DNA from 3 places in the Amycolatopsis sp. NPDC057786 genome. Region 2 is predicted to be linked to each of the others. Evidence: riboswitches for the same ligand, from Rfam matches in the RefSeq annotation. Region 2 holds a riboswitch; each other region holds the start of a gene.
What was found. A riboswitch is a leader RNA that binds a small molecule or an ion and turns the genes downstream of it on or off. The one in region 2 is predicted to bind S-adenosylmethionine.
Positions count from the first base shown of each region.

Region 1: it holds a riboswitch for S-adenosylmethionine, as region 2 does, so the genes downstream of both, ACFVM3_RS04560 (methionine ABC transporter ATP-binding protein) here and thrC (threonine synthase) in region 2, are expected to answer to the same signal.
Region 3: it holds a riboswitch for S-adenosylmethionine, as region 2 does, so the genes downstream of both, ACFVM3_RS30450 (aminotransferase class V-fold PLP-dependent enzyme) here and thrC (threonine synthase) in region 2, are expected to answer to the same signal.

Region 1 covers NZ_JBHVKW010000004.1:94,026-98,595, forward strand. The annotation lists gene ACFVM3_RS04545 (DUF222 domain-containing protein) at 1-29, opposite strand, end outside; gene ACFVM3_RS04550 (GNAT family N-acetyltransferase) at 176-760, opposite strand; gene rsmA (16S rRNA (adenine(1518)-N(6)/adenine(1519)-N(6))-dimethyltransferase RsmA) at 801-1,637, shown strand; SAM riboswitch class I at 1,873-1,963, shown strand; gene ACFVM3_RS04560 (methionine ABC transporter ATP-binding protein) at 2,175-3,185, shown strand; gene ACFVM3_RS04565 (4-(cytidine 5'-diphospho)-2-C-methyl-D-erythritol kinase) at 3,306-4,271, shown strand; gene ACFVM3_RS04570 (ATP-binding cassette domain-containing protein) at 4,339-4,570, shown strand, end outside.
Region 2 covers NZ_JBHVKW010000022.1:3,538-8,107, reverse strand. The annotation lists gene ACFVM3_RS14995 (ComEC/Rec2 family competence protein) at 1-1,017, shown strand, start outside; gene thrC (threonine synthase) at 1,051-2,316, opposite strand; SAM riboswitch class I at 2,330-2,462, opposite strand; gene holA (DNA polymerase III subunit delta) at 2,598-3,581, shown strand; gene rpsT (30S ribosomal protein S20) at 3,633-3,893, opposite strand; gene ACFVM3_RS14975 (EamA family transporter) at 4,252-4,570, shown strand, end outside.
Region 3 covers NZ_JBHVKW010000077.1:30,348-34,917, reverse strand. The annotation lists gene ACFVM3_RS30460 (potassium/proton antiporter) at 1-1,241, shown strand, start outside; gene ACFVM3_RS30455 (M23 family metallopeptidase) at 1,373-2,056, shown strand; SAM riboswitch class IV at 2,185-2,299, shown strand; gene ACFVM3_RS30450 (aminotransferase class V-fold PLP-dependent enzyme) at 2,332-3,672, shown strand; gene ACFVM3_RS30445 (hypothetical protein) at 3,692-4,294, shown strand; gene lspA (signal peptidase II) at 4,319-4,570, shown strand, end outside.

The DNA of each region.
Region 1 (4,570 bases), on a different contig from region 2:
AAGGCCTTGGGAATGTTTGTGCTGGTCATCCCTCGATTGTCGAGGCAGATTCGAACGAATGCACGGTATCGATCGGGTGGATGATCATCACGCTCCGGCGGCGCGAACCTGCGCCGATCACACTTGAGTGGGATGCGTGTCGCTTCGGAAAGCCGTACGGATGGTTGGGGCGGGATCAGGCCGGCCCCTTCCCCTGGTGATGCATCCGGTCCCACTCCTCGCGGAGTACCCCGTAGACGACGGCGTCGTGGACGCCGCCGGACCAGCGGCGGGCGCGCCGGAACCGGCCTTCCTCGATGAAGCCAAGCCGTCGCCCGACGGCGATCATTCCCGGGTTACCCGAGAACGTGGCGAAGTCCAGGCGGAGTGCGTCGGTGCGGGAGAACAAGTAGGTCGTCCACATGCGCAAGGCCTCGGTGCCGAACCCGCCGCCCCAATACCGCTCGTCGTAGATGACCAGCCCCATCCGCCGCCAGTCGGTCTGTCTGCTTTCCCAGTACCAGCTGACCCGGCCGATCAGTCTTCCGTCCCTCAGATCGCACACGGCGAGGCTGGTACGAGGATCGGGCGGATCGGACTTGATCGTGGTGAGTTCGCGCGCCGTGGATTCGGCGGCGGCCATGGTCGGGGTGCCGAAGTAGGGCCCGTTCGTTTCGTGCCAAGGCCGCGCGGGATCGAGTAGGTAGAGGAGAGGCTCGAGGTCTGACGGGCGCCAGTCGCGCAGCCGGACTTTTTCTCCATCGAGTACGACGTCGTCCACCGGCCAATCGTGGCTTATCGGACCTGGTTACGATCGTCGGGTGACTGAACTGCTCGGTCCTGCGGAAATCAGGGCGCTGGCGGCCGAGCTGGACGTACGTCCGACCAAGAAGCTCGGCCAGAACTTCGTGCACGATCCCAACACTGTGCGCCGCATCGTCGACCTCTCGGGGATTGGTGAAGGGGACGTCGTCCTGGAGGTCGGGCCGGGCCTCGGCTCGCTGACACTCGGATTGCTCGCGACCGGCGCCGAGGTCGTCGCGGTCGAGATCGATCTTGTCCTGGCGGGGCGGCTGCCGAGCACCGTGGCCGAACGAGGCGGGGGCGAAAGGCTGACGGTCGTCGGCGCGGACGCATTGCGGATCACCGCGGACGATCTGCCCGCACGGCCGACGGCGCTCGTCGCGAACCTGCCGTACAACGTCGCCGTTCCCGTCGTGCTCCACCTGCTCGCCGAACTGCCGTCGCTGGCCAGCGGTCTCGTAATGGTCCAGACCGAAGTCGCGGACAGGATGGCGGCGGGGCCGGGAAGCCGGACTTACGGCGTGCCCAGCGTCAAGCTCGCCTGGTACGGGAAGACGCGCAAGGTCGCTGCGGTGCCCCGGGCGGTGTTCTGGCCCGTTCCGAACGTCGACTCCGCCTTGGTCGCGTTCGAACGGGGCGACGTGGTCTCGTCCGTGGATCGGGAGCGGTTGTTCGCGGTCGTCGACGCCGCCTTCTCGCAACGGCGGAAGACCTTGCGTGCCGCGTTGGCGTCGTGGGCCGGTTCCGCCGAACGCGCGGGGGAATTGCTCGAAAAGGCGGGTATCGACCCCAAGACCCGCGGGGAGCAGCTGGACGTTCATCAGTTCGCCCGGATCGCCGCGGCCGCGAGCTGACCACCTGTCGCAGGTGTGACCGAAGCCGCGCGAACGGCGGCAGGCCGAGGCTGTGCGGCCGCGTGATTCTCGACAAGGGCGGACTCGTCTTAGCAGGCAGCGCCCCAATTGAGAGCTTGAGAGATCCATGAGCATCTCAGAATATGGGCAACCCATCCTGTATGATGGACGCGGCCGGACGTGTGATCTGCGCCTACGCGCTTGCTTTCATCCGGTGGGATCGGTTTTACTCAATGAGCCATCCCGAGCGACTGAGAGACCTGGCTCGCCGAAGTCGCAGCAACCACCCTCCACAGGGCAGGTGCTACAGCCAGGACCGATGGAGGCTGTGCCTAATGAACAGGGTCACCCACCCGCTCCTGCTGACCAGGCGACGTGTCGTCGATGAAGGTCGCCGCACGGTAAGTGCGTGTCGACGCTCCACCGTTACTGCCTGAGTCTTTCCCCTTATCTCTGATTCCGTCCGTTCCCGGACGGTTACTCGGTGACGGTTGGCGCGCTCGAAAGATGCAGCGCCCCATGTGCATGGAGCCCTTCGTGATCACTGTCGAAAACCTGTCCAAGTCCTTTCCCCTCAACGGAAACCCTGTCGTCGCACTGCGCGATGTGAGCGTGGACATCCAAGCCGGCTCGCTGTTCGGAGTCGTCGGTCCGGCGGGCTCCGGCAAATCGACTCTCGCTCGGTGCATCGGTCTTCAGGAGCGTCCCGACCGAGGCGTCGTTCGTCTCGACGGCCTCAACACCGGGACACTCGACGGACGTCGGCTCCGCGAAATCCGGCGCCAGGTCGGAGTCGTGAGCACCAAGCCGGAATTGCTCGCCGAACGCACCATTGCCGGCAACATCGCTTCGCCGCTCGAGCAGCTCGGCCTTGACGGGCCGCAGCGCCGCACCCGGGTCGGCAATCTGCTCGATCTGGTCGGGCTCACCCCTCGTGCGGGGCAGCGACCGGGCGACCTGTCGGCGGGGCAGCTGCGCCGGGTGGCCATCGCCAAAGCTCTGGCTGCCGGGCCGTCCGTGCTCCTGGCCGACGACCCGACCGCGGGCGTGCAGCCCGAGGAGTCCGGTGCGGTCCTGACCGTGCTCGACCGGGCGCGCGCCGAGCTCGGCGTCACCGTGCTGCTCACGACCCCCGACGCCGGCGTGGTCCGCCGTGTCTGCGACGACGTCGCGGTTCTGGAGGCCGGCGCGATCATCGAACGCGGAACCGTGCTCGACCTGGTCTCCGACCCGAACAGCCGGACCGCGCAGGCGCTGCTTCCCGCCATCGAAACCGGGCGGGCACAGGCCTCGAAGTACGACCGCGCGGTGGACGTCGTGCTCGTCGGCTTCGCCTCGGTCGGTGCGCTGCTGCCGGAGGCGGCCGGTCGCTTCGACGTCGAGCTCGCCACCATCGGGGGCGGCCTGACCCGGATCGGCGACACGCCGGTCGGCCGGTTCCGCCTCGGGGTGCGTGGTGAGCGCGCGGACGCGGCGCTCGCCTGGATCGCCGAACGTGGCGGCCACGTGACCCATCCGGTCCGCGGACCGCAGGGTGTCGCCGCCTGATTTCTCCACGAACGGGCCGCTCAGGACGAACCTCGTCCGGGGCGGCCCGTTCGTGTTTGACCCGTCCATTCTCTTTCTCCTGGTGACAGCGCAAGTGGAGCGGCCACGTAGGCTTGACGCGTGCTCGCCGTCGTACCGCCCCCAGTGACCGTCAGGGTTCCCGCCAAGGTCAACCTGCACCTGTCGGTCGGAGACGTACGCCCGGACGGTTACCACGAGCTGGTGACCGTGTTCCAGGCGCTTTCGCTGACCGACGAGGTGACTGTCGCGGTCACCGAGGACCCGGGCGTCGAGGTCTACGGCGAAGGTGAAGGTTCCGTACCGACAGGAGCCAACAACCTCGCCTGGAAGGCGGCGCAGGCGTTGGCGGCCCATGTCGGTAAGGCGGACGGCGAGTCCAAGGTCAGAGTCGTGCTGCGCAAAGGCATCCCGGTCGCGGGTGGGATGGCCGGTGGCAGTGCCGACGCGGCCGCGACGCTGGTGGGGCTCGCGTCGCTTTGGAAACTCGACATCTCCCGGGATGAACTGGCGGGTATCGCCGCGAAGCTCGGTAGCGATGTTCCTTTCGCGCTCTACGGCGGGACGGCGCTGGGCACCGGCCGAGGCGAGCAGCTGGTGCCGGTCTTGTCGAGGCACACCTTCCACTGGGTCCTGGCCTTCGATCAGCGTGGGCTTTCGACTCCGCGGGTGTTCGGCGAGCTGGACAAGTTGCGTGAAGAGGGCAGCCCGCCGCGAATCGGCTCGCACACTCCGGTGGTGGAGGCGCTGGCATCCGGCGACCCACGGCAGCTGGCGCTGCTTCTCGGCAATGATTTGCAGGCGGCCGCTGTCTCGTTGCGTCCAGGGCTGCGCCGCACGTTGAGGGCGGGGGTCAACGCGGGCGCGCTCGCCGGCACCGTGTCCGGATCCGGGCCGACCTGTGCCTTCCTGTGCGCGGATGCCCAGTCGGCCGTCGAGGTGGCCGCGGAGCTGTCCGGCGCGGGTGTCTGTCGCACGGTGCGCGTCGCGCACGGTCCGGTACCCGGAGCCCGGCTGGTCGGCGGCGACGACGCGCCGCGGCCGTCGCCGCCTCGGGTGCACGCATGAGGGTGTCCGAGATGGACACCGACTAATTCGTTTGTGGTGCGAGCTTTTGGAAAGGATCGGCTGAGGCATGGCCAACTTGGTCAACCTGGAGTCGGTGAGCAAGTCCTTCGGGGTGCGCCCGCTGCTCGACGGTGTTTCGCTCGGTGTGGCGGAGGGGCAGCGTATCGGTGTCGTCGGTCTCAACGGGGGCGGGAAGACGACGCTGCTGGAGGTCCTCGCGGGGATCAGCGAGCCGGACACGGGACGCGTCAGCCAAGTCCGCGGCCTGCGGATGGCCGTGGTCACCCAGCGGACCGAAC
Region 2 (4,570 bases):
TGGCTCATCACCGTGGCCCGCCACGGCGCCCGTGCGCCGGGAGCGGTCATGGACTGGCCGGATGGCTGGTGGGGCGGGCTGCTCGCGGCCGGAGTGCTGGTCGTCCTGCTCGTCGCCATCCGGCTGCGGCACGCCAGGATTCTTCTGGCGGTCGCGCTGGCCGCCGGATTGCTCGTCTTCGTGCCGGTGCGAGTGCTGGCTCCGGCGTGGCCGCCGGCGTCGTGGAGTGCCGTCGCGTGCGACGTCGGGCAGGGTGACGCCGTCGTCCTCGCGACGGGTGAGCAAGGGCGGGCGGTCCTGGTCGACACCGGGCCGGAACCGGGACCGGTCGACGAATGCCTGAGCAGGCTCGGCGTCGACCGGGTGCCGTTGATCGTGCTGAGTCATCTGCACGCCGACCACATCGGCGGTCTCGTATCCGTCTTCGAGGGCAGGTCGGTCGGGGCGGTCGCCGTCGGACCCGGCCGGGCTCCCGCGTGGGCGTGGCAGCAGGTCGCGGACGAAACCGCGCGCCGTGGGATTCCCTTGCTGGAGCTGGAGATCGGGCAACGGCTGGACTGGCCGGGGTTGTCACTGGACGTACTGGGGCCGCGGTATGTCACCGGTCGATCGGTCCGCGAACAGGACGGCACGGTGATCAACAACGGTTCCGTCGTCCTGCGCGCCGGGACCCCGGCTGGCAGGGTGCTGCTGACAGGCGACATCGAGCTAGCCGCGCAAGCCGACCTGATGGCCGAGGGCGCCGAACTGCGTGCCGAGATCCTGAAGGTCCCGCATCACGGAAGCCGTTACACGGCACCGGATTTCCTCAACGCCGTCGCGCCGCGGGCGGCCTTGGTGAGCGTCGGCGCCGGAAACACCTACGGGCATCCGAACAAGTCCACTATGGACAATCTGGCGGCCGTCGGCGCCTCGGTCGCCAGGACGGATACGGACGGCGACACCGCGGTCCTCTCCGACGCGCGAGGTCTCGCACTGGTGCGCCGGGGTGAGCCCCGAGGCCCGCCTCGTTCCTGAGGCGGGCCGCAGGGACTCAGATGCCCCGAGCTTCTAGATGCCTAGAGCCTCGCGGACCGCGTCGGCCGAGGCGCTGACGGTGGCCTTGGGGCCGATCTTGTCCTCGACGGCGTCGAGGGTCTTGAGGCCGTCACCGGTGATCAGCAGGACGATCTCCTCGTCCGGGTTGAGCTTCCCGGTCTCGATGAGCTTCTTGGCCGTCGCGACGGTGACGCCGCCGGCGGTCTCGGTGAAGATGCCCTCGGTGCGGGCGAGCAGCCGGATGCCTTCGACGACCTCTTCGTCGGTGACGTCTTCGATAGCGCCACCGGTGCGGTTGACCACGTCGAGGACGTAGGGACCGTCGGCCGGGTTCCCGATCGCCAGCGACCGGGCGATCGTGTCCGGCTTGACCGGCTGGACGACGTCGTGTCCCGCGCGGAAGGCCGCCGAGACGGGGGAGCAGCCGGTGGCCTGCGCGCCGAACACCTTGTACGGCGTCTCGTCGACGAGGCCGAGCTGCCCGAACTCGCGGAAACCCTTGTCCACCTTGGTGAGCTGGGAACCGGAGGCGATCGGCACCACGATCTGGGACGGAAGCCGCCAGCCGAGCTGTTCGGCGACCTCGAAGGCCAGCGTCTTGGAGCCTTCCGAGTAGTAGGGCCGGACGTTCACGTTGACGAACGCCCAGCTCTCCTGTTCGGCGGCGAGCTGGGTGGCGAGCCGGTTCACGTCGTCGTAGTTGCCGTCGACCGCGATCAGGTCACCGTCGTACACGGCGGTGGTGAGGATCTTGGCGCGTTCCAGGGTCTTCGGGATCAGCACGACCGACCGCCAGCCGGCGCGGGCCGCCGCGGCGGCGACGGCGTTGGCCAGGTTGCCGGTCGAGGGACAGGCGAGCACGTCGAACCCGAACTCGCGCGCGGCCGCCAAAGCGACGGCGACCACGCGGTCCTTGAACGAGTGAGTGGGATTGCCGGTGTCGTCCTTGACCCAGACCTTCTTGACGCCCAAGGCTTTCGCGAGCCTGTCGGCCTGGATGAGCCGCGTGGCGCCGGGCTCGGTGTTGGGGATCTCTTCGACGTTCGAGGGAACGGGAAGGAGTTTCTTGTAGCGCCAGATGTTCTTCGGTCCGGCTTCGATGTCCTCGCGGCGCACGCGGCCGAAGTCGTAGGCGACCTCGAGCGGCGAGAAGTCCTCGGCGGATACGAATTCGGGAGCGAGCGGCTGCCGGTGTCCCTCTTCCTTCGACACCAGTTCGACGGCCGGTCCGAGATCCGGGGTCTTGGTGGTGGAGGTCGTGCCGAGGGTTGCGGTCATCGCGAGGTTCCTTTCCTCATCTGCCCCGCCATGGCGGGCCGGAATTGGCACCGTGTTCGTCAGCTACCCCGCGATCGCGGGATGACAGGCTGACGCCGGTTGCCGGGGCTTCATCGGGCCGTTCCCTCTGCCCCTCTGGATGAGCGGTATTCGATTGTCGGCACGCGCGTGATCGCGTCGCCTCGCCAACACCGTACGACATGAGGCTCAGGTGGGGCCACAGTGCCCGCAACACATCACCGGACAAAGCACACGAGAGGAGGAGTGGGAGGATCGTCACCGTGACGACGCAAGCTTCCGCCCCATCGCCGCTGGTCCTGGTTCTCGGTGAGGAAGAGCTGCTGATCGAACGCGCGGTCCGCAGCGCCTCGGACGCGGCCAAGGCGATCGATCCGACGGCGGATCTCACCCGGATCCGGGTGTCGGACCTCACAGTCCCGGCGCTCGCGGAGATGGTCAGCCCCTCCCTGTTCGCCGAAGGGAGGGTGATCGTCCTCGAGTCCGCGCACGACATCTCACAGGAACTCGCCGACGGGGTGATGGCCTACATCAAGGCACCCGCCGACGGCATCGTGCTCGTAGTCGTGCACAGCGGCGGTGGCCGGAGCAAGGCCGCGAAGGGGCTTCCCGCCGCCTTGAAGAAGGCCGGTGCGGAGGTCGTCGAATGCCCGAAACTGACCAAGCCCGCTGAGCGGGAATCCTTTGTCCGCAACGAAGTCCGCCGGGTCGGCGGGAAGATCGACGGTGCGGCCGTGCTCGCGCTGATCGACGCGGTCGGCTCGGATCTGCGTGAACTGTCGTCGGCGGCGACCCAGCTGGTCGCGGACGCCGGGGGAACGGTCGACGAGCAGGCGGTCCGGCGCTACCACCGGGGCCGCGCGGACGTGAACGGGTTCGCCGTCGCGGAGAAGGCCGTCGCCGGTGACAAGGCGGCGGCGCTGGAGTCACTGCGCTGGGCGATGCAGCTGGGCGTACCGCACGTGCTGGTCGCGGACGCCCTCGCCGACGCCGTCCGGACGATCGCGCGGGTGTCCGGTGCCGGTCGCGGGAACCCGAACCAGATGGCGGGTGAGCTGGGGATGCCGCCGTGGAAGGTGCGCAAGGCCCAGGGGCAGGCCCGCGGCTGGGGCCAGGACGGGCTCGCCACCGCGATGCGGGTGGTCGCCCGGCTCAACGCCGAGGTCAAGGGGGTCGCGGCCAACCCGGAGTACGCGCTGGAGCGCGCGGTCCTGGAGGTCGTCGCCGCCCACGGCACAAGCCGCTGAAAACGGCGAAGGCCCCGGAGACTCGCGTCGCCGGGGCCCTTCAAAAGCCGATCAGAGAGAGTTCGCGCGCTTCGCCAGCGCGGACTTCTTGTTGGCGGCCTGGTTGGCGTGGAGAACGCCCTTGGTCACAGCCTTGTCCAGCTTCTTGGCCGCGTCCTTCTGCAGCTCCAGGGCCTTGGCCTTGTCGCCGGCGTCGGCGGCCTCGCGGAACTTGCGGATCGCGGTCTTCACCGAGGACCGGATCGCCTGGTTGCGCTGACGCGCCTTCTCGTTGGTGGTGATGCGCTTGATCTGCGACTTGATGTTGGCCACGGGGGCGCTCCTCTTGAATCTCTCGGTGGTTTCATCGCCGCGCTGTGACCGGCCCTGCCGCTCGTGAGAGCGCGCGGGTTTCCTCCATGACGGAATGCCACACGACGGTGAAAGGCAAGCTTAACAGCCGTCCAGTGGTGGCTCGCGGCCACCTCGGGACGGGTGCGTGAGGTACGGTGCGGAGCGTAGTGCCTAGGGTTCCGCCGCCTGCCTGTTCAGCAAAACACACAATCAGGGCAGACGGGACAGGTCCGAGCGGCACCATCGGCGGGGCCGGAAGCGCCGCCGTTCATCTGACGGGACAAAAGCCTGGAGGACCGGTGTTTTCCGCGTGCGCGGAAAACGTGAAAGGTCCGTCTTGAACGCCACCGCCCTGTCCTTCGTCGTCATCGCCGCCGTCATCCACGCGGGCTGGAACCTCGCGGCCAAGCGGATCCGTCGTGGCGGAGCCCGGTTCGTCTGGGCTTACTACAGCCTCTCCGCGATCCTGCTCGTCCCCGTCATGGCCGTCTCGCTGGCCGTGGAGCCGCAACGTCCACAGTGGACCTGGCTGGTCGCCGCGGTGGTCACGGCGGTGTTCCACGTCACCTACGGGATCGTCCTCCAGCGGGGCTACGCCGTCGGCGATCTCTCCGTCGTCTATCCCGTCGCCCGCGGTACCGGGCCGCTGATCTCGG
Region 3 (4,570 bases), on a different contig from region 2:
CAGCCGTGAAACCCTCGCTGGGCATCGGAATCGCACTGTCCACAGTGGCCGTGGTGGTGAGTATCGCGGTCACCGGCGCCGCCCTGCACTGGTTGCTGGGCCTGGACTGGCGGATGGCGTTGCTGTGGGGCGCGGTACTGGCCTCGACCGACGCCGCCGCGGTCTTCTCGGTGCTGAGATCCGCGGGGATCGGCAAGCGGCTCGTCGGCGCGCTGGAGATCGAGTCGGGGATCAACGACGCCCCGGCCTACATCGCCGTCGTCGTCCTCGCCGAGGGGACGACCATCGACTGGTCGCTGCCGCTGCTGGTGGTCTACGAACTCGCCGCCGGGCTGGTGATCGGCCTGGCCTTCGGCTGGGGCGGCGCGTTCGCGCTGCGCAGGGCGGCGCTTCCCGCCACCGGCCTGTACCCGCTGGCCACGGTCGCGGTGTGTGTCGTGGCGTATTCGAGCGGGCAGCTCGCCCACGCGTCGGGCCTGCTCGCCACCTACGTCGCGGCCCTGGTGCTGGGGAACTCGAAGCTGCCGCACCGCTCGGACACGCTGTCCTTCGCCGAAGGGCTCGGCTGGCTCGCGCAGATCGGCCTGTTCGTGCTGCTCGGCTTGTTCGCCTCGCCGAGCAGGATCTTCGAAAGCCTGGTCCAAGGCCTGGTCGCGGGTGCGGTCGTGCTGCTGCTCGCGCGCCCGCTGTCGGTGCTGCTGTCGGCGCTGCCGTTCAAGATCCCCTGGCGAGAACAGGTGTTCCTGTCCTGGGCCGGGCTGCGCGGGGCGGTCCCGATCGTGCTCGCGCTGATCCCGCTGTCGTCCGGCGTGCCGGGCGCGCAGGAGCTGGTCGACGCGGTGTTCGTGCTGGTCATCGTGCTGACGCTGCTCCAAGGGGCGACGCTGACCCCGCTCGCGAGAGTGCTCGGGCTCGCGCAGCATGCCCAGGCGCACGAGATCGACGTCGACTCCGCGCCGCTCGACGAGATGGGCGCGGAACTCCTGCAGGTCCGGATCAACACCGGATCGAAGATGCACGGCGTCTACCTGGCCGAACTGCGGCTGCCGGTGGGGGCGACGATCAGCCTCCTCGTCCGCGACGGCTCCGGCTTCACGCCGAACAAGAACACCAGGCTCCAGGAACGCGACCAGTTACTCGTCGTGACCACCGTCGAGGCCCGTGACGCGGCCGAACGACGCCTGCGGGCCGTCGACCGTGCGGGGCGCCTCGCCAGGTGGAAGGGCGAATCCGGCCAGTAGGTCACGAACCGGCACCAGCTGTTCGTCGGTTGATCTCAGAAACTTCTTCCCTTTTGTACTCCTTTTGGATTACTTTCCCCGCAATCGACTCCATCGAATGGGTGAGTGTCACGGGGTAAGGAGTACGCAAGGTGACGAAACTTCCTGTGCGGTTCGCCGGTCTGGGGGTCACTGCCGCACTCGTCGGAGTGGTTCTCGCCGCTCCGACGGCGACCGCGGCCGGGGCCTTTCCCGCCTTCGGGCTGCCCTTCGACGCGGGCCAGTCGGTCTACTCGGCGGGGATCCACTCGGACAACGGGACGTCCGGGGTGAAGAACGCCATCGACTTCAGCCCCGGGGACAAGACCGTTCGCGCCCCGTTGGCCGGCACGGTCCGGATCCAGCACTGTTCCGGCGGCGACTGGGTGACCGTCGACCACGACGGCGGCTGGCGGACCGGGTACTACCACCTGGAGGGGATTTCGGTCATCGACGGCCAGAAGGTCGCCACGGGCGACGCTCTCGGCCGGACCGGCAACGCGCTGCCCTGTGGTGGCAGCAGCACCGGCGCCCACGTGCACTTCACCCTGTGGACCCTGCCCGCGGCCGCCGCGCAGGGCGGCGACTCGCGCGACTTCGGGGTCGGCGCGGGCAACTGGAACGGCCTGTCCTACGACGAGGTCTCGACCAAGATCGCCGAGGCCTACGGCGAGGCCGTCGACGGCAAGACCTTCGGCGGCTGGCAGTTCACCGCGGGCACCGATCAGTACTCGGGGACCGCGACCGAGATCTCCTCCCGCGCGACCGTCCCGCTGCCCGGCCGATTCCGGGTCTGACCTGCCGTTGCCCGGCGCGGCGCGGCGCCGGGCAGCGGTTCTTCCCGCTTGCGGAACACGTGAGCGGCGTCTCAAGATGCGGACGAGGGCTGGCTCGATCGCCCGCCCATCCGCTAACTTCGTTCCTAGGTCACGAGTGTCAGCGTCAAGCCCCGGCTAGCTGACCGGCAACCCTCCTACCGCGGTGGGGTGCCCCGGGTGAGGACCTGGCTCGTCGCGTGGTGCGACGGGCAAGCGCGGGATCCTCGTCGGGTCCCCTGACCCGGAGGATGACGATGACCCTCGCTCTCGAACGCACCGTTTCCGCTGAAACCGTTGCCACGCACCAAATCCCGGCGGTCGCGGGTGCCGAACTGCGGGTTCCGCTGGTCACCGGCGGCGACATCGGCTACGCCAACCTCGATCACGCGGCGAGCGCCCCCTGTCTGGACAAGGTCCGTTCCGCGGTCGACGAATTCCTGCCGTGGTACGCCAGCGTGCACCGCGGCGCCGGGTTCGCTTCGCAGGTCTCGACCAAGCTTTACGAGCGCACGCGCGGAATCCTGCGCGATTTCGTGGACGCGCGATCGACCGACACCGTCGTGTTCACCCGCAACACCACCGATTCCTTCAACCTTCTCGCGCGCAGCCTGCCGAAGCACACGTCCGTCGTCGTGTTCGACACCGAGCACCACGCCGCGCTGCTGCCGTGGAAGGGACCGAACGTCCGCCGGATCGAAACCCCGCGGACCCGTCTCGCCGCGGTGTCCGCTGTGGACGAAGCGCTCGCGGACTGCCCGCAGGGACCGCGGCTCGTGGTGCTCACCGGTGCGTCCAACGTGACCGGGGAACTGTTGCCCGTCAAGGAGATCGCGGCCGTCGCACGGCGGCACGGCGCCCGGATCGCGCTCGACGCGGCACAGCTCGCGCCGCACCGGAAGATCTCGGTGCGCGAACTGGACGTCGACTACGTCGCGCTGTCGGGGCACAAGTTGTACGCGCCTTTCGGGGCCGGCGCGCTGATCGGCCGCGCCGACTGGCTGCGCGCGGCTCAGCCGTACCTCGCCGGTGGCGGCGCGACGAAACTCGTCACTCGTGACTCCGTGGTCTGGAACTCCGGTCCCGAGCGGCACGAAGCCGGTTCGCCCAACACCGTCGGCGTCTACGCGCTCGGCGTCGCCTGCGAGACCCTGGCCGCGAACTGGGACGGGATCGTCGCCCACGAGGAGGAACTGCTGGCGCGCCTGCGTCGCGGCCTCGCCGCGATCCCCGGATTCGCCGAACTGCGGCTGTTCGACGCGCCGGTCGACCGGGTCGGCACGCTCAGCTTCGTCGTCGACGGCTTCGACCCGGGCTGGCTCGCAGCGGTGCTTTCCGCGGAGTACGGCATCGGCGTGCGGGACGGCGCGTTCTGCGCACACGTGGCGACGAAGCGGCTGATCGCCGTGGCCGGTTCGACGGGGCAGCAGGCCGTGCGGGTCAGCCTCGGGCTCGGCAGCACCACCGAGCATGTGGACCGGCTCGTCCTGGCGCTGCGCCAGATCGTCGCCCGCGGGGCGCGCTGGCGGTACGAGAAGCCGGAGGGCCGCTGGGTGCCGGAGAACGATCCGCGGGAGCTTCCCCCGTTCTGCGCCTGACCCACTACCCTCACCCCGCATGGGGAACGAGCGACCGCGTTACTGGTTTCCGCTGGCGTTGCTGGGGTTCGCTCAGCTGCTGGTGGTGGCTTTCGGCGGGATGTGGTCCGGGGGCTGGTTCGCCTACGCGCCCGCCGGTGAACGACATTCGTTCGGGTACGTGGGCTTCCACGGTGTGGAGATGAGCCGCGAGACCGCGGCCGCGCTGGACATGCCGTTCGACATCGCCGGCCGGAACGACGGCTGGCTGTTCGCCGTCCTCGCGGTCTACTTCGGCACGGTGCTGTTCTACGCCTTCCGGACGAAGACCCTGCGCTGGTGGAAGGTCGCCGCGATCGCGCTCGGCGGACTGGTCGTCATCGTGCTGGCGGATCTGGTCGCTTACTGGGAACTCGAACTCGACGGCGACACCCGGAGCGCGATCCTGCTGACGCTCGGCCTTGCCGGGCTCGCCTGGCTGGAGCGCAGCGTGCTGGTGCTGGTCGTGGCCGCGGCGTTCGTGCTCTGCGCGGTCGTGCTCGCCCAAGGACAGCTCGCGCTCGTGCTTTCGTCGCTGGTCGTGCTCGCCGGGGCGTTCGCGGCCCTGCTGCGCAGGCCGAAGACGGCCGCCGAGGAGTCCTGAACACGCTCAGTGGACAATAGGGCGGTGAGTACTGAGCCCGAAACGGCGCCACCGTCGCCACCGCTGCCCAAGAAGCGCGTCGCCGTGGTGTTCGCCGTCGCCGCGGTGCTGTGGGGGATCGACCTCCTCACCAAGCAGATCGCCGTGTCCACGCTGGAGGGCAAGCAGCCGGTCGAGTTTCTCGGCGGGCTCGTGTACTTCCAGCTGGTGCGCAACCCCGGTGCCGCCTTCTCGATGGCGACCGGGCTGACCTGGGTGCTCGCGCTGGTCGCGATC